DNA from 4 places in the Butyrivibrio fibrisolvens genome. Region 3 is predicted to be linked to each of the others. Evidence: predicted binding sites of a transcription regulator. Region 3 holds the regulator's gene; each other region holds the start of a gene.

Region 1 (5,582 bases), 1.5 Mb from region 3:
CTGTAGAGATAGATCTTGCAGGAGTTGGTGAACAGATTCTTTTCGAAATGATCGGATTTGAAGATGCAGATATAAGTAACTGCTCTCTTGTTACAGATTATATAGGTTTTGATGAGTTCGATGAGATCGAAGCTCCTGATATTTAATAGGAGGATTATCTATGACAAGAAATACTATCAAAAAAATCCTGACAGTTATTGCCTCATTTATCCTTGTTACCTCACTTGGAGGCGTCCATACGGCATATGCTGCGAACGTTTCCACGATTGATATGGACATGCTGTATAACACCCTTATTGTAGGCGATATGTCATATGCAACATCTCTCTACTATCAGGGCACAATTGATGCCTACATGGCAACTGATGCCGACGGTATCGAAATATATGTTCCGGATGATCCTAAAGGCGGAACAGGTACCGGTGTAGGAATCTACAGACAGGATAACCTTATAGCAGAAAATCAACAATACGGAGTTTATACTATATACTACGGCGAATTCGTAGGTTTCAACAGGCACGGACACGGCTCTATCTTTAAGACCTACAAAGATGCATCTTATACTTTTACCAGATCATTCTACGGATATTGGGAAGATGATTATCCTAATGGTCAAGGCAATGAAAGTTATACTGAGGAAACTACAGGTCAATATAAAAAAGTAAGGGAAGTATCTGGAGTGTATATCAAAGATAGATTTACAGGAACAATAAATTCTATTACTTCTAAATTTGCAGGAAGCTCTACCGGCAATGAAGGGATTACCACATGGGTTTATCCTTTTGTCAATGGATATGCTGAGGGTACCGTATCCTGGACTGTACAAGATGCCGGAAAGCCTCTTGACTCCGGAACTTACCAGATGCTTGGCGGATACCTTGTAAATGACAGAACAAGCGAATACTTTGCTTCTCATACTGCCAATGATTTTGATCCTCAGACAATGGTTGTAGCTGCATGGGCAGAAAATAATCCTTACTATATTAGCGAAAGCAAAGTAGAACCGAAATCATATGATTATAGTGATTTCATGGCACTGAAGTAACTGAGTGTATTATGCTGTAAGCTAGTTTTCTAGATCATTCATATTGAGTCATATTAAAATATATATGTTATTGCAACAAGGAGAGTTTGTTAATCAAAACAGACTCTCCTTATTTATGACCTGATCTGTCAACAGGTTCTTCTCATCCTTCCCGGGATATCACAAGCTCTCTATGTTTTACAAGACCCCCCTGTTTATTAGAAGAAGGTCTTATTACAGGCGGGAAGTTACTTTCTAAACTTTACAGCTTGCATGCAGCATATCCAGATAATCCCTGTCCCAGAGCATAACATTTAATTTGTCAGCCATCATAGCTGCAGGAGTTGTAAAGTACTGGTTGCAAAGTACTGCTGCCACCATCCTGTCATAATAGTCCTTGGCTGCATATACTTCCTGAACCGCATGAACTCCAACATCCTTGTCATAGCACTTACATTGAATGGCATATGTGATTCCGTTTCTTTCACATAAGATATCAGCGCCAAAGTCTCCTGAACCTTTGGTTACTTCAACTTTTGAAAAGCCATTCATCTTCAGAAGATCAGCGCAGTAATATTCAAAGTCATGGCCTTCAAGCTCATCCACAAGTGGCGGCTTTGGAACCTTAAACTTTTTTAGTATCAGTACCAATACTACTACGCATATTAATGATACAAGAAGTATAATATACACTTTTTGATCCGGTGTTAATACAATATTCCCCATAACTAACCTCATGCCTTAGCGTGTTAAAAACGCCCCTGATCACAAGACCAGGGGCGAAAATATTTAAGATCTATTAAGCCATAGGATAAACTTTTTATTAGAGCTGAGGACCTGCAGATACAAGTGCCTTACCAGCTTCATTTCCTGTGTACTTAACGAAGTTCTTCTGGAATCTTGATGCAAGATCCTTAGCCTTCTCTTCCCATTCAGAAGCGTTAGCATATGTATCTCTAGGATCAAGGATTGCAGGATCAACTCCAGGAAGCTCTGTAGGAACTTCGAAATCGAAGAATGGAATCTTCTTAGTAGGAGCCTTAAGAACATCACCGTTAAGGATTGCATCGATGATACCACGAGTATCCTTAATAGAGATTCTCTTACCTGTTCCGTTCCAACCTGTATTTACAAGGTAAGCCTTAGCACCGGACTTCTCCATCTTCTTAACGAGCTCTTCAGCATACTTTGTAGGATGAAGCTCAAGGAATGCCTGACCGAAGCAAGCTGAGAATGTAGGAGTAGGCTCTGTGATACCTCTCTCTGTACCAGCAAGCTTAGCTGTGAAACCAGACAGGAAGTAGTACTTAGTCTGCTCAGGTGTAAGGATTGATACTGGAGGAAGTACTCCGAAAGCATCAGCTGAAAGGAAGATTACGTTATCAGCATCAGGACCTGAAGAGATCTTGTTAACCTTCTGTGCGATCTTATCGATGAACTCGATAGGATATGATACACGAGTATTCTCTGTTACGGACTTGTCATCGAAATCGATCTTGCCGTCAGCAGCTACTGTTACGTTCTCAAGGAGAGCGTTTCTCTTGATAGCATTGTAGATATCAGGCTCAGACTCTTTGTCAAGGCCGATAACCTTAGCATAGCATCCACCCTCAAGGTTGAATACGCCGTTGTCATCCCAGCCGTGCTCGTCATCACCGATGAGGAGTCTCTTAGGATCTGTAGAAAGTGTTGTCTTACCTGTTCCTGAAAGACCGAAGAAGATAGCTGTGTGCTTACCTTCCATATCTGTGTTAGCTGAGCAGTGCATAGAAGCGATGCCCTGAAGAGGAAGGAAATAGTTCTGCATTGAGAACAGACCCTTCTTCATCTCTCCGCCGTACCATGTGTTAAGGATAACCTGTTCCTTAGATGTTACGTTGAAAAGAACTGCTGTCTCAGAGTTAAGTCCAAGTTCCTTGTAGTTCTCAACCTTAGCCTTAGAAGCGTTGTAAACAACGAAGTCAGGCTTGAAGTTAGCAAGCTCTTCATCTGTAGGACGGATGAACATGTTCTTAACAAAGTGTGCCTGCCAAGCTACTTCCATGATGAAACGAACAGCAAGACGTGTTCCTTCATTAGCTCCGCAGAAACCATCTATAACATAAAGCTTCTTGCCTGAAAGCTCTTCTACTGCAAGCTTCTTACAAGCATCCCATGCAGCCTGTGATGCTCTGTGGTTATCGTTAGGATATTCTTCAGATGTCCACCATACTGTATCCTTAGACTTCTCATCTTCTACGATGAACTTATCTTTAGGAGAACGTCCTGTGTAAATACCTGTCATAACGTTAACAGCGCCAAGCTCTGTTTCCTGACCCTTATCAAAACCTGTAAGAGAAGGATCTGTCTCATCCTTGAAAAGCTGTTCGTATGAAGGATTGTAAACAACTTCTTTGACATCAGAGATGCCATACTGTGATAAATCTACATTGCTCATTTTTTAAGCCTCCTTTATGGACAATTAAAAATTTGCGGTTGAAATGTGGAGTGAGTTTCCACACGAAAACTTGTGTCTGATAACCTATCACAAATTCAATCGTTAGCTGCAAAAATGTTTTGCAGCATAAAGATTAGTATGATAAAAGTTTACCAATCTACACCCGTCATTATACATGGTTTTAAGGTCTATGTCATCATAAAATCCAAAATACAAAGTTAAAAAATTGTAAAATTCCTTGTATTTTAAGTATGTGGAACGTTAGCTTTTGTTAACGTTCCACATGGACATTCGCCAAGTATTATATCGGCAATTTTGACCAAAAACATTAGCCTGTTATTCAAGAATGAAGCTATCATGCCTCTATCTCAAAACACATGCATCCGTGAGGATTAAGAGCTATCTTGTCTCCGTTTTCAAGACTTCCCTGTCGTCCTGACCATATCTCTGTACAGCTGACTTTTGCATCTTTATCAAAACCATAGTCTTCAAACTTAAGCTTTACTTCTTTGACTTCATCATTAAGATTGAAGATCGCAAGATATTTTATGCCATCCTTGGTCTTGGACATCCAGGTTACTATGTCTTTTTTCCTTGAGATCTGACGAGCCTTACGTCCGTCTCTGTGCATCTTAAGGAGTTTCTTGTTAGTAAGAAGACCCAGTGTGAACGGGTCGTTGTCGCGAAGCTCTCCGCCGAACATAAGAGGTGATCTGAATATGCACCAAAGTGTCATGAGAAGTCTCTGCTCATCCTGAGTGAAGTTTGTCATCCTGTCATCATGCCTGTCAGGTGTAGTCCTTACTCCGATGTGACCAAGAGGAAGCATATCACAGTCCGGCCAGTGATCCTTGCATCCGATTCCTGCCCATGCATCAGCTCTTTCGAACATGCCATAGAGAAGTTCCCACTTGTCCCAGAAATCATCTGTCATACGCCACATATTGGCATTCTCTAACAGGAAGTCCTTCTGGTCAACTCTTGCAGGTCCCGGTGAAAGGCTAAGGACTATAGGTCTTCCGCACTTCTCGATTGCATTTCTGATAAGTCTTATCTCAGAAAAACCTGCTCCTGGTGCGTCAGGTCCTACGTCAACTCTTGCAAGGTCATCAACCTTGACATAGTCAACTCCCCAGCTGGCATAAAGCTCAAATATTGAGTCATAATATTCCTGAGCGCCTTCCTGACTTGCATCAACTCCGTACATATCTGTATTCCATACACAGATAGATGCAGGATGTGCTATGTCTCTTGCTGTCTTATCAGTTCCAAGTATCTTGGTATTTCTATGAACTGCCTGACGCGGGATTCCGCGCATGATGTGGATACCGAACTTAAGACCCATATCATGGATCTGATCGGCTATAGGCTTAAAGCCCTGTCCACCTTTAGATGATGGGAATCTGTTCTCTGCAGGGATAAGTCTTGAATACTCATCCATGTTGAGCTCTGCGAACTTGTGATACCAGCATGAATCTGCTGTTGGCTCTGACCACTGAATGTCACAGACTATATACTCCCATCCGTACTCCTTAAGATTCTCTGCCATGTATCTTGCATTACCAAGGAGTTCTTCCTCGGTTACACTTGCTCCATAACAGTCCCATGAATTCCATCCCATGGGGGGATATTTGGCTACATGCTTGTCTGACATACTGCTCCTCCTGGCTTTGATCTCTTTTCAAAGCTTGTTAGTCTTTTTTTATTAATGCCTGATAGATTTCACGTTTCTGAACGCCTCTATCTAATGCAACTTTTTTCATAGCATCCTTATGAGATACTCCCTGGCTTTCGTAGTACTCCATGTGCTCTTCTATTGACATGGAAAGCCACTCTTTTTGCTTTTCCTTTTTCTGGTCATTAAGGCTCTTTCCTTCTATGACCATGACATATTCGCCTCTTGGGTCGTTTTCATTATAATAATCTATTGCAGCTTTAAGAGTTGTCGGCATTACTTCTTCAAATCTCTTGGTAAGTTCTCTGCAGATAGCCATATTGCGGTCGCCAAGTGTTTCATACAGGTCTGCAAGAGCCGCTTTTAGATGATGAGGTGCTTCGTAGATTATCATGGTACGACTCTCATCCTTGAGATCTTCCAAGATATCTTTCCTGGCTTTCTTG
Region 2 (5,582 bases), 910 kb from region 3:
GTTACCATTCTCAAGATACTCCATCATCTCCATAACAGCCTTGATAGCGCAGTTATCTTCAGACTCTTCTGTAGATGCACCAAGGTGTGGGATTACGATACAGTTGTCATGACCTGCGGTAGTTGTATTCGGGAAGTCAGTTACATACTTGCGGATCTTGCCGGAATTGATTCCTGACAATACTGCAGCTTCATCGCACAGAATATCTCTTGCAAGATTAAGAAGGATGACACCCTTTTTCATCTTAGCAATAGCTTCTGCACCGATCATGCCCTTGGTAGATTCAAGAAGAGGTACATGAATAGTAATAATATCACACTTTGAGTATATATCATCTACATTAGTTACATGGTGAACATCTGAAGACATGTTCCATGCAGCATTAACAGAAAGGTATGGATCATAACCATATACATCCATTCCAAGAAGCTTAGCAGCATTGGCAACTCTTACGCCGATAGCACCAAGTCCGATGATACCGAGCTTTTTGCCCATGATCTCATTACCTGCAAATTTCTTCTTAGCTTTCTCTGTAACCTTGGCGATCTCAGGATCTCCGGCATTAGCCTTAACCCATTCTACGCCGCCGATGATATCACGTGATGCAAGGAGCATAGCAGCTATTACCATCTCCTTAACACCGTTGGCATTAGCTCCTGGTGTATTAAATACTACGATACCCTTCTCAGCACACTTCTCAAGTGGGATATTGTTAACGCCTGCACCTGCTCTTGCAATGCAAAGAAGATTGTCTGAGAACTCCATATCATGCATTACAGCACTTCTTACAAGAATACCATCTGCATCGTCTACATTATCAGTTGCTTCAAAATTCTCTGTAAAGTTATTAAGACCGATCTTGGCAATCGGATTTAAACATTTATATTTGTACATAGCTCCTCTTTCTGATGCCTGAATGCATCAAGTATATGATCTAACGACTTATTGACCGTATATATCAAAAAATGTATTTTTGCATGTTTCGTGATTCAGTGAATCGGAAAGCAATAAGGCCTTTCGAACAATTCAGACCATGCCTTATCATTCACTGTGTTTTATAAAAAATCAGCCATTAGCCTTCTCGAACTGATTCATGAATGCAACAAGCTTCTCAACACCTTCCTTAGGCATTGCATTGTAGATAGAAGCTCTCATACCGCCAACTGTTCTGTGTCCCTTAAGTGATACAAGCCCCTCAGCAGTAGCCTCTTTGATAAACTTGGCATTGAGCTCTTCAGAATCTGTTACAAATGGAACGTTCATAAGAGATCTGTCTTCTGCACGAACTGTTCCCTTGAACATCTTGGACTGATCAAGATAGTCATAGAGGATCTTGGCCTTCTCTTCATTCCTCTTCTGCATCTCTACGAGACCGCCCTGAGCCTTGAGCCATTTGAATACAAGGCCGCAGATGTAGATAGACCAGCAGTTAGGTGTGTTGTAAAGAGAACCATTGTCTGCCTGAGTCTTAAACTTGAGCATTGTAGGTGTGAACGGAAGTACATCATCACGGATAAGATCCTCACGGATGATAGAGATAACAAGACCTGCAGGTCCTACATTCTTCTGAACACCGCCGTAGATAATTCCGTACTTGGAGATATCTTCAGGCTCTGAAAGGAAGCAGGAAGATACGTCTGCTACAAGGTCTTTACCCTTAGTATTAGGAAGTGTGTTAAAGTGTGTTCCATAGATCGTATTGTTCTTGCAGATGTATACATAGTCCATATCATCTGTGATAGGAAGATCAGAACAATCCGGAAGATATGAGAATGTCTTATCAGCGCTGGAAGCAAGCTGCACAGCTTCACCATAGATAGAAGCTTCCTGACATGCCTTCTTAGCCCACTGACCTGTGATAATGTAACCTGCCTTCTTATTCTTCATAAGATTCATAGGGATTGCTGCGAACTGCTGACTTGCTCCTCCCTGAAGGAAAAGAACTTTATAGTTATCAGGGATGTTGTACAGATCTCTCAAGTCCTGTTCAGCTGTCTGGATAATAGAATCAAAAGTTTTGGAACGATGGCTCATCTCATTAACTGACATGCCACATCCATGATAATCAAGCATTTCTCTCTGTGCTTCTAAAAGAACCTCTTCCGGAAGAACTGCCGGACCAGCTGAAAAATTGTAAACTCTAGACATTTCAACCTCCACCTGAATATATATTATTTTTCACTCCGCCGCTTTAATCTGCGAAAATTTAAATGTTAAATATATTCTAGTCTTTAGTCTGAAAATGTCAATATCACAAAATTAATTTATTTTGATTTTTAAAAAATTAATTTTGCACATTCGTCTTAAATTATCACTTGTTATTTTATTCTGTGAAAATTCCTGTTTTTGTTGTTGTTACTAACTTTCCAGCAATTTAACATATTTATCTCAGCCCCTCATCAGCCTATTTTTGGGACCAATTTTTCAAATATTTTTCAATGCATCTATCAAATTTTTGAGGATTTTTTCAATATTTTTTTTCATTTTTTCTTTTGAAAACACAGATTAAATTCACTCTATCATAATCTATATTTACGTTTTACAATACCCTTATTCTTTTTATACCGATATTTGGCACATTCCCGCATTCTCTAACAGCTTGCATCCATGCATTTTTATGCACCAAATACACCTTAATCATGCATTTTTACCCCATGTCACAGACCAAGCAACTAACAGTTAAGCTTAAGGAATCTCGCTACATCAATTCGGGTTTGAAAGTGGAAAACTTTCAAACTTCAGCCTTTAATCTAATGCCGCTAGCCAAGCAAACAACTAACAGTTAAGCTTAATGAATCTCGCTACATCAAGCCGAATTTAAAAACGGATCATTTTCAATCTTATCATCCATCACTAATCTTTCTTTATTGAACCCGCGTTATTTCAGAGTCGAAGGGATGTTCTCAGCTTTACTCTTGGCCGCAGCGGTATACTCGAAAACTTTGCCGAGACTGACGGAATATAAAACATTGCCGCGCTATTTAATTGTTTTATAAAATTCATGAGCGTGATAGATGGAGCTTTTTATTCTGCCAGGGGTCCACATGTCTGAGCGAAGCGAGTTTGGACCCCAGAATAAAAAGCTTCAGATATCATGCCATGAATTTATAAAACAATTAACAGCGCGGCAATGTTTTATATTCCGCCAGCCTCGGCAAAGTCTTCGAGTATACCGCGACTCAATGATCAAGCCAACTCACCAGTCGAAGTTTGACTGGTCATAGGTATGCCTACTTGCTTTTTGCTGTCGTTATGTTATTATAGAAATAGTCGTCATATCGTTTCTTTTTTCAAAATGAAAGGACTAGGAATATGGCAGTTGGAGCTATAAAAGCAATGCGTGCATATAGCAGTGTTTCTTTTACTCAGCCTCTTAATTATGCCCTTACCAATAATTCCGAGGTATCATCTGCATATGCACAGTCTGTACAAAAACCATCAGAAGTATCTGGTACTATTGACCCTGTAAGTCCTGTCGGATATCCCAATGCTCAGAAGATCACCAAGAAACTAGATCCCACCAAAGCCAGTGCTATGTTCAATGAAGTTGCCAAGTCTTTTAATGGCAGCATAACTGGGTACGGATCCAAAGGAACAGGAAACTCCTACAATACAATTGGACAAAACATCGACATTCTGGTTTAAGAAAATTCACTACCAATTTAAGTATTCATCGCCAAAACTAATCCAGCCACTTTTTTCAAAAATGCACTTCCTGCCTGGCTCAATGCTTTTGCGCTTTCGTCAAGTAATGCTGCTATGACATTTACAATGAACATTTGCATCTAAAGCACACAAAAAAGGATGCCACTTGATTGCTTTTTTGCAATAGCGGCATCCTTTTATCATGTCTTAAGAGTATATTTGGGTTTGAAAGTGGAACACTTTCAAACTTTCATTTCCTAAAATATAGATCACTCTTTCTCGAAAGTGATATCATTAATCTCAATTTCATCATCATCAAACTCAAATCTTGATGTGTAATATGTGTGATAGAATTCGGAATCTTCGAACTCTAAGCCATAGAATACAACATATACATCATGGCCATCATCATAGCAATAATAGGATAATGTCTCATCATCACCATCATTATCATATGTAAGTTCGCCATTCTTGAATGTAAGTGTTACATCTTCTGCGTCATCAGAAACATATGTTCCGTTTGGTCCTACCTTATAGTTCTCTGCATAGTAATATTCTATTCCGTCCATAGTAAGGACCTTTTTCTTCTTGTCATACTTGTAGCTTGCAGATGGATCATCTTCCATATCATCTACAAGATCGTCAAGCTCATCCTGGATATCATCCTCATCCATATCAAGCTCATCTTCAAAATAATCAAGAGCTTCTTGTGTAAATGCAATAGACTTTGAATCTAATACGATCTTGTCCTTTTTAACCTTGTACTTGGCAGTAAACTCTACGCCCATCATGTTAAATGTTATCTTGCTGCCTTCAAAAGTCATAGTTGTATAACCATTAGTGTAAGTGCCCTTTAATCCACTTCCTCCAAAGATTGCCTTTAAGATAAAGATAACTACGATAACAGCAACAATACCTGCGCCGATCATGCCAAGCTGCTTGTTGTCAAGTTTCTTGACAACATCCTTAGCCTTAGTTCCTGCTGCATTCAGGCTCTGACCTGCATTCTGAAGTGCCTGATTCATCTGCTGAGCCTGAGACTTTGGTGCCATTGCTGCTCCGCAGTTAGGACATGTAGATGCTCCTTCAGGTACCTGTGTTCCACAATTTCCACAAAACATGCTTTTCTCCTCCATTTGAGTAATACTTTTTTTCAATCTTTCATACTTTACCATATATCACATACAAAGGCAACTGCGACGCTACATAATAACCACAAAAAACGGTATAAAGGCACCAGAGTCTAAATGCCTTTATACCGCACATTATAACTATTCAGATATAAACATGATCACTTCTTATAATCTGTACTGCCAATAGTAAACTTATCTTTCTTGGCATTAAATGAAAAACTGCTCACATAAGTTTCTTCATAGAAATCAGACTCATCAAATTCCTGTCCGTAGAACAGAACATATACATCTTTTTTATCGACATATACATAGTAACTAAACTCTTCGTCATCACCATCATTGTCATATGTAACAGTGCCATTCTTGAAGGTCATGGTGATGTCATCATCATCTTTGTTTGTATACTTGCCACTTGGGCCTTCCTTGTACTGCTGTGCATAGAACAACTTTTCTTTTGTCTCTTTATTCTTCAGAGTATTGGCTTTCTTGTCATAGACATAGATAAACTCATCTTCATCAACATCCATTTCTTCGAGTAACATCTCTATAAGTGCATCCATATCGTCATCTTTGTATGCATCATACAAAGCCTCGCCATACTCACTGTATTCTGCCATTTCTTCAAGAGAGTCTTCGAGTTCATCCTCATCGATATCTAAAGAATCAGCTACAACTTCCCAGAAATTATCTGAAAGCTCCATTGATTCAGGATCAACGATTATCTGGTCTTTCTTCTGGGTGTACTTAAAAGACATCTCCATACCGGAAAAAGTATAGCTCATACGACCTTTCTCAAAGACAGCA
Region 3 (5,582 bases):
ACAGCTAAAGGCTAGATTTGGGGAGCCTTCATATTTAACCAAAAATTTTGAGAATATGTACAGTTATAATCTCTGTGCAGAAGCTGAAAATGGCGAGAAGTTTTATCTATATGCTTATTGTGGCCCTACAGGCCCTGCTATTGGCGGAAATTCCGGAGATGAAAGCACAGAAAAGGCAGCCAGAGCTTTAGCAGATTACATAATAGAGGCAGATCCAGTGGATTACGAGATTGAAGCATATTATCTTGATGGTCCATGCAGATTGGTTCAGGGTGTGAAAGACGGCGTACCATATTCAACTGAAGAAGAGATTGAATTTGATGATCCCGCACTCGCTGAACTTTATTGATAAGGAAGTCATTACCATTAAAGCTGGCGAAACAATTGAGTATAAAGGAGTGGCTTTCTGCTCAAAGAATAACGGCAGCGAGATCAAGAGCGACAGGCTCTTTCCTGACCTGACAATAGAAGAAATTGAGTGATACTTAAAGAGGGTGAATCTTCTGGAATAGAAGATAACACCCTCTTTTTATTAGTTTTATAACAATCTATAACCTGTATTACTCAGAAAGCATTGCCCACTTATCATACAGTACTTCGAGTTTTGCTGTTATGTCTTCCTGCTCGTCCGTGCGCTTACGAAGTTCTGCAAGGTCTGTTGCGATCTCAGGTCTGGACATTTCTTCATTCAGGACTTCGTTACGCTCTTCAAGTTTTGCGATTTCTTCTTCGCAGGCTTTAAGCTCTTTTTCCTTCTTCTTCTGCTGGGCAGCAGCGGCTTTCTGGGCTTTCCAGTCGGCCTTGCCGTCTGTAGCATCGGCACTGTCACCTGCATACTGGAAGCTGTTAGCTTTGATCGAACCTGAAGCAGATGAAGTATTTGTACTTCCTAAGCTAGAAACGCTCTGGCCTCCAAGAAGTACTCCGCTTGCAGCAGCGGTAGCAGTAGCAGACTGATTACCTGCAAGGATCTGAGCCATACGCTCATCATGGTGCTCGAGATAATAGTCGTAGTTACCAAGATAGTTAACAAGTACGCCGTTTGTAAGATCCAGGATCCTGGTAGCAGTCTTGTTGATGAAGTATCTGTCGTGGCTTACGTACAGGACAGTTCCCTCATAGCCGTTAAGAGCACTTTCAAGAACTTCCTTACTTGTAATATCAAGGTGGTTTGTAGGCTCATCGAGAAGCAAGAGATTAGCTTCAGAGAGCATAAGCTTTGCAAGTGACATACGACCCTTTTCACCACCGGAGAGGTCGCCGACACGCTTAAATACGTCTTCGCCAGTAAAGAGGAAGGCAGCAAGCGTATTTCTTATCTCTGTATTATTAAGAGTTGGATACTCATCTGAAATTTCTTCAAAAAGAGTCTTTTCATCATGAAGCACGTGGTGTTCCTGATCGTAGTAACCAGGGTGAACTTTGACGCCAAGGGTTATCTTGCCTGCATCAGGAGGAAGAAGACCGTTGATGATCTTGAGCATTGTGGTCTTACCGGTTCCGTTATCGCCGATGATCGCTACGCGCTCGCCTCTTTTTATTTCGAATGATATATTCTCAAAAAGGTGGGCATTTTCAAAGGATTTGGAGATGCCTTCTACATTTAGTACGTCATTACCTGATACGCAGGATGGTGTGAGCTTTATCTTCATCTCATCATCAACTTCTGTAGGCTTTTCGATACGCTCGATCTTCTCAAGCATCTTTTCCCTGCTCTCAGCACGCTTTATGGATTTCTCACGGTTGAAGCTCTTAAGCTTATCGATTACTTCCTGCTGGTGCTTGATCTCCTGCTGCTGATTGATGTAGGCGTGCCATGCTATAGCGCGGCGCTTTTCTTTTTCTGTAGCATAGAAAGAGTAGTTGCCGTTGTAGATGCCGGCCTTTGTCTGGTCGATCTCGACGATCTTGCCTGCTATCTTATCAAGGAAGTAACGATCGTGGGATACGATCAGTACGGCGCCCTTGTAGTTGAGAAGATAGGTCTCAAGCCACTGTATGGAATTCATATCAAGATGGTTGGTGGGCTCGTCAAGGATGATAAGGTCAGGCTTTTGGAGAAGGAGCTTACCAAGGGCAACTCTTGTCTTCTGGCCTCCGGAGAGGGTACTGATGGACTTTCCGAACTCTTCATCTGTAAAGCCAAGACCTCTGGCTACTCCGGCGACTTCGCTCTGCCAGGCGTATCCGTCGATAAGCTGGAAGTGGTGAGTCATTGCGGTGTAGTCATTCATGAGCTTTGTAAGGTCGTCTCCTGTAAGGACCTTCATCTGTTCTTCAGCTTCGCGGATCTTCTCTTCAAGCTCTATCGTATCTTTTTTGACAAGCTTAAGTTCATCATAGATCGTATTGCCTGAATCTATGTTCTGGTTCTGTGCCAGGTATCCAAAACTTGTATCCTTGGCAAAAACAACTTCGCCTTCGTCAGGTGACAGCTGCCCTGTTATTATCTTTAAAAGTGTAGTCTTGCCGGCTCCGTTAATACCGACGATAGCTGCTTTTTCATTTGCTTCTATGTGAAAAGAAACACCTTTTAAGATGTCTTTACCGTCGAAAGATTTACATATATTGTGACATGAAAGTAACATGATATACCTCGCATCATTTGTGCTTTGAAATGCAGGCTCAGTCTTGAAATGGCTGGCCTTGTATTTTATTCATAACAGCAATATATTACACTGATTAGGATATAATTTCAATTGACTAAAGTTTAACGATTCGCTACAATTATAGAGTGATACAAAATTAACAATAATAACAGATCAGGAGGAAGGCGCATGGATAAAGAAATATCCCAGGCAGTAGTCAGCCGCCTGCCCCGTTATTTCAGATATCTTGGTGAGCTTAAGGCTAGCGGAGTAGAGAGGATTTCATCTCAGGAACTTTCTGACATAATGAAGGTTACAGCCTCACAGATAAGGCAGGATTTCAACAATTTCGGTGGATTTGGACAACAGGGCTATGGCTATAATGTAGAGTATCTGTATGATGAGATCAGTAAGATACTTGGCATTGATAAGAAGCACCAGCTCATCATTATAGGAACGGGTAATCTTGGTACAGCTCTGGCGGGTTATACCAATTTTTCAACAAGAGGATTTGTTTTCAAGGGTGCATTTGACCGTGACCCGGCTCTTCAAGGCAAGATGATTGGCGATGTTGAGATACGTCCGATAGAAGAGATCGAGGATTTTATCAAGAAGAACAATATCGATATCGCAGTTCTCACAATTCCCAAGGAGCAGGCAGTCCCAATGGCCGACAGACTTATTAAGGCAGGCATCAAGGCAATATGGAACTTTGCTCATGTGGATCTTGATGTTCCGGAGAATGTTCAGGTTGAGAATGTTCATCTTTCAGACAGCCTTATGAAGCTGTCATACAACATTAACCGTTATGAAAGATTCCATGGCGGTAAGAAGTGATTTTGGGCAATATATAAATCGATAGTGATTGGCAGGCTGTGCCGGGACTTAGGTGATTCCGGCGGCCTGTCATTTATATTGATGAAATATAGTATAATAAGTATAGAGCTTTCTCTAAAGACTTTGGATATACCGGTCCGTCGAAGTGAAGAGTTTTAGTATATTCTAAATTAAATCGGGGGATTATCCGAAATACTAAATGCAGGTTTTCGTTGTTTGAGATATAGTCGTGCCTAAGAGGAAGGATGCTATGTCCAGAGAAGAAGATGTCTATATGCCGGCTCTACTTGGCAAGAATATACCAATTGTAACAACTGATGAGAAGTGGAAGATGCTCTTTGGTGAAGAGGGTGTTAGTGATGAGCTGCAGACTCTTGCCGATGAGCTTAATAAGCTTGTGGATGAGCAGGCTAGGTTCAAGCAAAAGATCAAGGATATAAAGCGCCTTAAGAAGACACTTCTTGATGAAGTAATAGGCATATCTGACAGGCTTAATAAGGGCGATAAGTCCGCGGGTAAGGAACTTGATGACAGGAAGAGACTTATAGGAGATTGCAATTCCCAGATCGAAGAGCTTGAAGATCAGCTTTTGGGGCTTCCCAGAGAGATATATCAGCTCAATTATAAGGTTATGGTTGCATCCATGTCTGTATGCTACGAAAGACTTCATCGCAATACAGATGAGATCAACGAGATCGATGAGTGGCTATCCAATACGAGAAAAGAGCTCAAGAAACAGGTCATTAGACTTCAGGAAGGTGAGATGGAGAATTTCAACCTGTATTCATATATGCATGATATCTTCGGACCTGAAGTTATAGATATATTCGATATGGAATATGATCCCGAGAGAAATCACAGGATCAGAACTCCGGGGTCAGGATCCATACAGACGTAATGTACTGGCTTATTCGTAATTGGTCAATAATTAGTACTGACTCATTCATAATAAGCAAAAAGGGGACATATGCAGTATTTAGTAACAGCCAAAGAAATGAAAACATGCGATCGTAATACTTCAGAGCACTTTGGGGTTCCATCCATCGTGCTTATGGAAAGAGCTGCTCTGGCTGTTGCTGCCAGAATCGGTGAGTGGAAGAGAGCTATGCACACTTCCAGAGCTTTTAATGTTCTGATCGTTGCAGGACACGGCGGCAATGGCGGTGACGGGATAGCTATCGGAAGGATTTTGTATCAGCATGGCTACAGAGTGCAGATAGCTCTTGTTGATGACAAGGACTCTAACCCTGATACTGCATCCCAGAAGAAATGCGCAGAGGCGTACAATATTCCAATGGACACTTTTTCCAATGTACGAGCCACCAAATCACAAATGGAATGGGATATCATAGTAGATGCTGTCCTTGGAATCGGATGTACCAAAGATGTAGAAGGCGAATATGTCGAAGCTATAATGTATATCAATGAATGCAAGAAGCTCAAGGACGAGTCTACACTTGTTGTTGCTGTTGATATTCCATCCGGCATAGATACTGATACGGGAAGTGTTCATCTTCTTGCTGTTAAGGCGGACCTTACTGTTACATTTAATTTTGCCAAGATGGGACAGCTGCTGTACCCCGGCACTGAGTACTGCGGGCAGTTATTTGTAGAAGATGTCGGTATTACAGTGGACGGTTTTCTTGGGAATCTTCCTGAATATTTTTTCTTTGATGAGGGTCCCGAAGACCTTCTTCCAAGGAGAGTTGGCTATGGTAATAAGGGAACATTCGGCAAGGTTTTAGTCATTGCCGGAAGCGATAAGGTTACGGGCGCATGCCTTCTGTGTTCCAAGTCAGCGTTCCATACAGGCGCCGGTATGGTCAAAGTATTTACGACACCTGCTAATGTAGAAGCTATTAAGAGCAGTATTCCTGAGGCAATGTTTGATTCATATGCCAATATTGAGACTGACAGCAATATAGACAAGATCAGAGATATACTTATTGAAAACATGAAGTGGGCGTCCGCTATAGTTATAGGCCCAGGGATTGGAACAGGAATGGTTGCTAAGGCCATCCTTAGCATCGTACTAGAACACTATGACAAGTTCCTTGTTGCGGATGCAGATGCTATTACTCTGATAGCACAAGATAGACATATAAGTGAGCTTGCAAGAGCCTATTCTGACTCTAAAGACAAGCAGCTTGTGATAAC
Region 4 (5,582 bases), 970 kb from region 3:
GCCTGATTTCCTGCAAGCCTTTTAAGGGAATTGACCATTCTTGCATAATTATCAAAATAATATGGGATTTTGACCTTCCTACCTCCATACCTGATGGTAATACAATCGGTGGTCTTAAAACCGCCTTTTGATAAATATGTTATTACATCGGCATACCAGGCAGTAATCTCATTGGCATATACTGTTTCAGGCGCTCCTAAAGTCCTTTGGATGATAAAATACCTATCCCTTTCATTAACAGTCACTGCCACTCTCTTATCGGAAAGAGATTGATACAAACAATATGCAATAAACGCCAAAAAGGCGATGCTGATTCCTGTAAATATCGCATATTCCATAGCTGATTCCAATACTAGGTATTTTAAAATAAAACCGTATCCTCCAATAGAAAAGCCTCCGATGATCATCATTCCTACAATATCAAAAATCTTAAATCCAGCTGATTCTCTTACCTGATAAGTCAATGCGTATCTCCTCCAAACAAATATAATAATAAACCATTTACTGCAACAGTAATACTTATCTATGTCCTCTGAGTCTTTTAGTTTTCCCCAGTCGCAACAAAGCCATAATTATTATACAAGTAAATCAAATTTCTTAATTACCAGATACGACAGAATGCATCTTTGATACGACGAAATGCACATCAAACCGTAAATTGCATTTTGAAATGTTTAAAGCCTGGTTATTTAGCAAAAAAAGCCGCCACACCAAAACAGTGTGACGGCCTTCATTACTTACACTTATGTTTGATAATTAGAACTTACCAGCCTTTGCAGCCTCTTCGATAGATACAGCTGTAGAAACAGTCATACCAACCATAGGGTTGTTACCAGCGCCGATAAGACCCATCATCTCAACGTGAGCAGGAACTGAAGATGAACCTGCGAACTGAGCGTCTGAGTGCATACGACCCATAGTATCTGTCATACCATAGGAAGCAGGACCTGCAGCCATGTTATCTGGGTGAAGTGTACGACCTGTACCACCACCTGAAGCAACTGAGAAGTACTTCTTACCAGCTTCAATACGCTCTTTCTTGTATGTACCTGCAACTGGGTGCTGGAATCTTGTAGGGTTAGTTGAGTTACCTGTGATAGATACGTCAACGTTCTCCTTCCACATGATAGCAACGCCTTCCTGTACGTCGTTAGCGCCGTAGCAGTTAACCTTTGCACGAGGAGAGTTAGCATCCTTAGAGTAGCACTTTCTGAATACTTCCTTAACCTCACCTGTGTAGTAATCGTACTCAGTCTCTACATATGTGAAACCGTTGATACGAGAAATGATCTGTGCAGCGTCTTTTCCAAGACCGTTAAGGATAACGCGAAGAGGCTTTTTACGAACCTTGTTAGCCTTCTCAGCGATACCGATAGCACCCTCAGCTGCTGCGAATGACTCGTGACCAGCAAGGAATGCGAAGCACTCTGTGTCCTCTTCAAGGAGCATCTTACCAAGGTTACCATGGCCAAGACCTACCTTACGACGATCAGCAACTGATCCAGGGATACAGAAAGCCTGAAGACCGATACCGATTGCTGCAGCAGCATCAGCAGCCTTACGGCAGTTCTTCTTGATAGCGATAGCAGCACCTACTGTGTAAGCCCACTTAGCGTTCTCAAAACAAATTGGCTGAATGCCTTCGATGAGCTTGTAAACATCGATACCAGCATTCATGCAAATATCTCTACATTCTTCTATTGAAGAGATTCCATACTCCTTAAGGCAAGCCAGGATCTGGGGCTCTCTTCTTTCATATGATTCAAATAAAGCCATTATTATATTCCTCCTTACCTATAATTACTCGTGTCTAGGATCAATGCAACGAACTGCATCAGCAACACGTCCATACTGTCCTTTAGCCTTCTCAAGAGCTGTGTTGGCATCATCACCAGCTTTGATGAAGTCCATCATCTTACCAAAGTTAACATACTTGTATCCGATGATCTCATCGTTCTCATCAAGAGCGATATCTGTAATGTAACCATCTGTGAGCTCAAGGTAACGAGGTCCCTTCTCAAGAGTACCGTATGTTGTACCAACCATTGAACGGTTACCCTTACCAAGGTCTTCAAGACCTGCACCGATCTGAAGTCCGTCTTCAGAGAATGCAGACTGTGATCTACCATAAACGATCTGAAGGAAGAGCTCTCTCATAGCTGTATTAATAGCATCACAAACAAGGTCTGTGTTAAGAGCTTCAAGAACTGTAAGGCCAGGAAGAATTTCTGAAGCCATAGCTGCAGAATGTGTCATACCTGAACATCCGATAGTCTCTACAAGTGCCTCCTGAATGATACCTTCCTTAACGTTAAGGGAAAGCTTACAGCAGCCCTGCTGAGGAGCACACCAGCCGATACCATGTGTATAGCCTGAGATGTCCTTTATTTCTTTTGACTTAACCCACTTAGCCTCTTCCGGAATGGGAGCTGCGCCATGGTGTACCCCTTGAGTTACAGGGCACATGTTTTTTACCTCTGTTGAGTAAATCATGTAAAATCTCCTTTCGTATTGTAAAGTAACTTTCATTACTTACTACCGAATAAAAAAATAGATTGGTGTCTGCCAAGCACCAATCCTATTTTTGCATATAATCTCTTTAATTTCAATGGGGAATGATATTTTTTTAACAGCTTTTTATACATTACAAATATAAGCTATGCATAAATACTGCCTAATATCTCATATCGTCACCAAGGCAGATAGTATTAGTCATGCTTGGGCACGATGTTGTCCTGATTCTTGTAGATATGATGATCCGGAATGCATCCACGCACGCAGCTTGTAGGATAGATATTGGACCATCTTCCGATGCAGGTACCTGGGTTAAGTACGCTGTTACAGCCAACTTCTACATGATCGCCTAGCATAGCACCAAACTTCTTAAGACCTGTCTCGCACTTATCATCAGATGCTGTATCCTTGACTACAACAAGCTTCTTGTCACTCTTAACATTGGATGTGATAGAACCTGCGCCCATATGTGCGTAGTTTCCAAGGACAGAGTCTCCAACATAGTTGTAATGAGGAACCTGAACCTTGTTAAAAAGGACTACGTTCTTAAGCTCAGTAGAGTTGCCTACTACAGCTCCCTTGCCCACGATAGCATTACCTCTAATGAAAGCGCACTGGCGGACTTCAGCATCTTCATCGATGATACAATAGTCTCCAAGATATGCTGAGTCAAATACTGTAGCACTCTTAGCTACCCATACATGCTCTCCTCTTTGCTCGAACTTGTCCTTAGGAAGCTTTGGACCAAGCTCAGCTATGAAGTCCTTGATCTTAGAGAGAACTTCCCAAGGATATGTAGCTCCCTCAAAAAGATCTGCTGCTATAGTTTCATTTAAATCGTACATATTTTTAATAGTATATGCTTCTAACATAATAGTTCCTCCTGCATTGATAAAAACAAATTTATTATTTTATATTCAATATTAAGTATTCAATGCCTTTTCTAATTTTTTATTGCTGTTTAATGTTATTGCTTTTTTAGAACCATTTCAACTGTTTTTCCCAGATGATGTCTTAGCTTTATCACCAGATCCTTTAGCACCTGATGCTTTCGAACCCGATGACTTCTTAGCTTCAGGATAGTACTGATCTATCGTCCTGAACCTTTGCATCAGCTGGTTCTTGTAATTGTTCTCTTTGACCTGATTGGTTCTTCTTGATACGAAGTCGTCCAGCTTGTCCATGTATTCTTTTTCAGAAATAGCACCTTCTGCAACTCCTGTAAGTCCTTTCTCCCAGGACGCGGTAAGTGCAGGATTGAGCATAGGCTTCATTGATATAGCTACTGTCTCATATACCATCTCGCCCAGCTGCGTAGGTGTTATGATCTGCGTCTTCTTGTTAAGATTCAGATACTTGATGGCAAAAAGCTTGGTAAGGATACCGGCACGTGTTGCTGATGTTCCGATTCCGCTTCCCTTGATCTGGGATCTTAATTCTTCATCTTCTATAAACTGTCCTGCATTCTCCATTGTAAGGATCATGGTTCCTGAATTATAGCGCTTAGGCGGAGCTGTCTCACCTTCCTTTACAGACATTCCGGATACAGGGATCTTACTTCCCTTTCTGATCTTCTGAAGTTCTTCAAAGAAAGCTTCATCCGTCATCTGCTCTTCATTTTCAGCACTGTTTTCACCCTCACTGTCTTTTTCTTTTTTCTTAAAGAAAGAATAATCCATCACATGAAGATAGCCCTTTGAAGATAGAACCTTGAAGTTACTGTAGAAGTGCTCTTTGTATGGAACGCTCTCACCTCCGGGCAATTCCTTGGACTGACTGAGCTGAAGTTCAAGATCAAGCGCAACCTTCTGATACTGAGCAGCCGGGAAGAATATAGCAAGGAATCTTCTTACAATGATCTCGTATACCTTTTGTGTAGTAGCAGAGCATCCGGAAAGTGCAGATAAGCCCTGGCCTGTAGGTATGATAGCATAGTGATCGGTTATCGCCTTATCATCGCAGTACCTGGTCTTGGCTATACCTTTATATGACTCGTGCTGCAGGATCGACTTAGCATACACACCTGCCTGAGGATAATTGGTAAGACCTGATATATTCTTATCTATTACCTTACAGATAGCAGATGATAATACTCTGGCATCTGTTCTTGGATAAGTTGTAAGCTTCTTCTCATATAGTTCCTGAGCTACAGCAAGTGTCTCATCAGGATTGATCTTGAAGAATCTGGAACAGTCATTCTGAAGTTCCGCAAGGTTATAAAGAAGCGGTGCATTCTTGGTTTCTTTCTTTTTCTCAGCTTTTGCTACAGTAAGTTCAAGAGGATCGGCAGATTGTTTGCACAGTTCTATGAGAGCATCAGCATCTTCTTTTTTCTTAAAGCCCTTTTCAGAATAAAGAGCCGGGGACTGATCATACTTACTCTCAGGCTGAACTTTCCACTCAGCATCCGGATTCCTGTCACCTATAGCAAGGGCAGCATTGACTTTATAGAAAGATGTCTTGACGAAGTTCCTGATCTCACGCTCTCTGTCAACAACTATGCCCAGAACACAGGTCATAACTCGTCCTACAGATACAACTCCCTTATCAGCGCCCAGATATGTCTTGATATTATAGCCATATCTAAGTGTCAGAGCTCTTGAGAAGTTGATACCCATAAGATAATCTTCCTTGGCGCGAAGATAAGCTGCCGATCCAAGATTATCATATGCTGAGTCATCCTTGGCTTCTCTGATACCTCTGATGATCTCCTCTTCTGTCTGAGAGTCGATCCAGACACGCTTCCTGGTCTTATCCTTTACACCGGCCTGGCGGTCAACAAGTCTGTATATATACTCACCCTCTCGTCCCGAGTCAGTGCAGATGTATATAGTATCAACATCAGCACGGTTAAGTATGCCGCTTACAATATTGAACTGCTTGCGTACGCTTGGTATAACTTCGTATTTGAATTCTTCCGGAATGAAAGGAAGTGTATCCATCTGCCACTTCTTGTACTTCTCATCATAGACTTCCGGATAACTCATTGTGACAAGATGTCCTACGCACCAGGTTATGATAGAATTGTCTGATTCCCAGTATCCGTCTGCTTTTCTGTATTTTTCGTT

Evidence for each region. The regulator Rex, encoded in region 3, represses fermentation and respiration genes when NADH is low (regulators of the CRP and FNR family bind a similar motif). The targets are predictions, from matches to a motif close to ATTGTTAANTANTTAACAAT.
Region 1: the regulator Rex is predicted to act here: its motif matches at 3,599-3,618, upstream of pckA (phosphoenolpyruvate carboxykinase (ATP)).
Region 2: the regulator Rex is predicted to act here: its motif matches at 2,421-2,440, upstream of serC (3-phosphoserine/phosphohydroxythreonine transaminase).
Region 4: the regulator Rex is predicted to act here: its motif matches at 2,615-2,634, upstream of I7804_RS09405 (iron-sulfur cluster assembly scaffold protein).

Annotation. Positions count from the first base shown of each region.
Region 1 covers NZ_CP065800.1:601,270-606,851, forward strand. Annotated here, with positions in the region: gene I7804_RS02400 (hypothetical protein) at 1-146, shown strand, start outside; gene I7804_RS02405 (hypothetical protein) at 161-1,045, shown strand; gene I7804_RS02410 (restriction endonuclease) at 1,280-1,750, opposite strand; gene pckA (phosphoenolpyruvate carboxykinase (ATP)) at 1,848-3,461, opposite strand; gene I7804_RS02420 (glycoside hydrolase family 27 protein) at 3,817-5,115, opposite strand; gene rsmI (16S rRNA (cytidine(1402)-2'-O)-methyltransferase) at 5,153-5,582, opposite strand, start outside.
Region 2 covers NZ_CP065800.1:2,342,999-2,348,580, reverse strand. Annotated here, with positions in the region: gene I7804_RS09660 (3-phosphoglycerate dehydrogenase family protein) at 1-894, opposite strand, end outside; gene serC (3-phosphoserine/phosphohydroxythreonine transaminase) at 1,066-2,148, opposite strand; gene I7804_RS09650 (hypothetical protein) at 3,313-3,645, shown strand; gene I7804_RS09645 (zinc ribbon domain-containing protein) at 3,915-4,766, opposite strand; gene I7804_RS09640 (zinc-ribbon domain-containing protein) at 4,937-5,582, opposite strand, start outside.
Region 3 covers NZ_CP065800.1:3,256,570-3,262,151, reverse strand. Annotated here, with positions in the region: gene I7804_RS13630 (hypothetical protein) at 1-349, shown strand, start outside; gene abc-f (ribosomal protection-like ABC-F family protein) at 561-2,588, opposite strand; gene I7804_RS13620 (redox-sensing transcriptional repressor Rex) at 2,778-3,425, shown strand; gene I7804_RS13615 (hypothetical protein) at 3,676-4,323, shown strand; gene I7804_RS13610 (NAD(P)H-hydrate dehydratase) at 4,393-5,582, shown strand, end outside.
Region 4 covers NZ_CP065800.1:2,282,996-2,288,577, reverse strand. Annotated here, with positions in the region: gene I7804_RS09415 (hypothetical protein) at 1-464, opposite strand, end outside; gene I7804_RS09410 (GGGtGRT protein) at 757-1,776, opposite strand; gene I7804_RS09405 (iron-sulfur cluster assembly scaffold protein) at 1,801-2,493, opposite strand; gene I7804_RS09400 (UDP-N-acetylglucosamine pyrophosphorylase) at 2,709-3,386, opposite strand; gene I7804_RS09395 (DNA topoisomerase) at 3,504-5,582, opposite strand, start outside.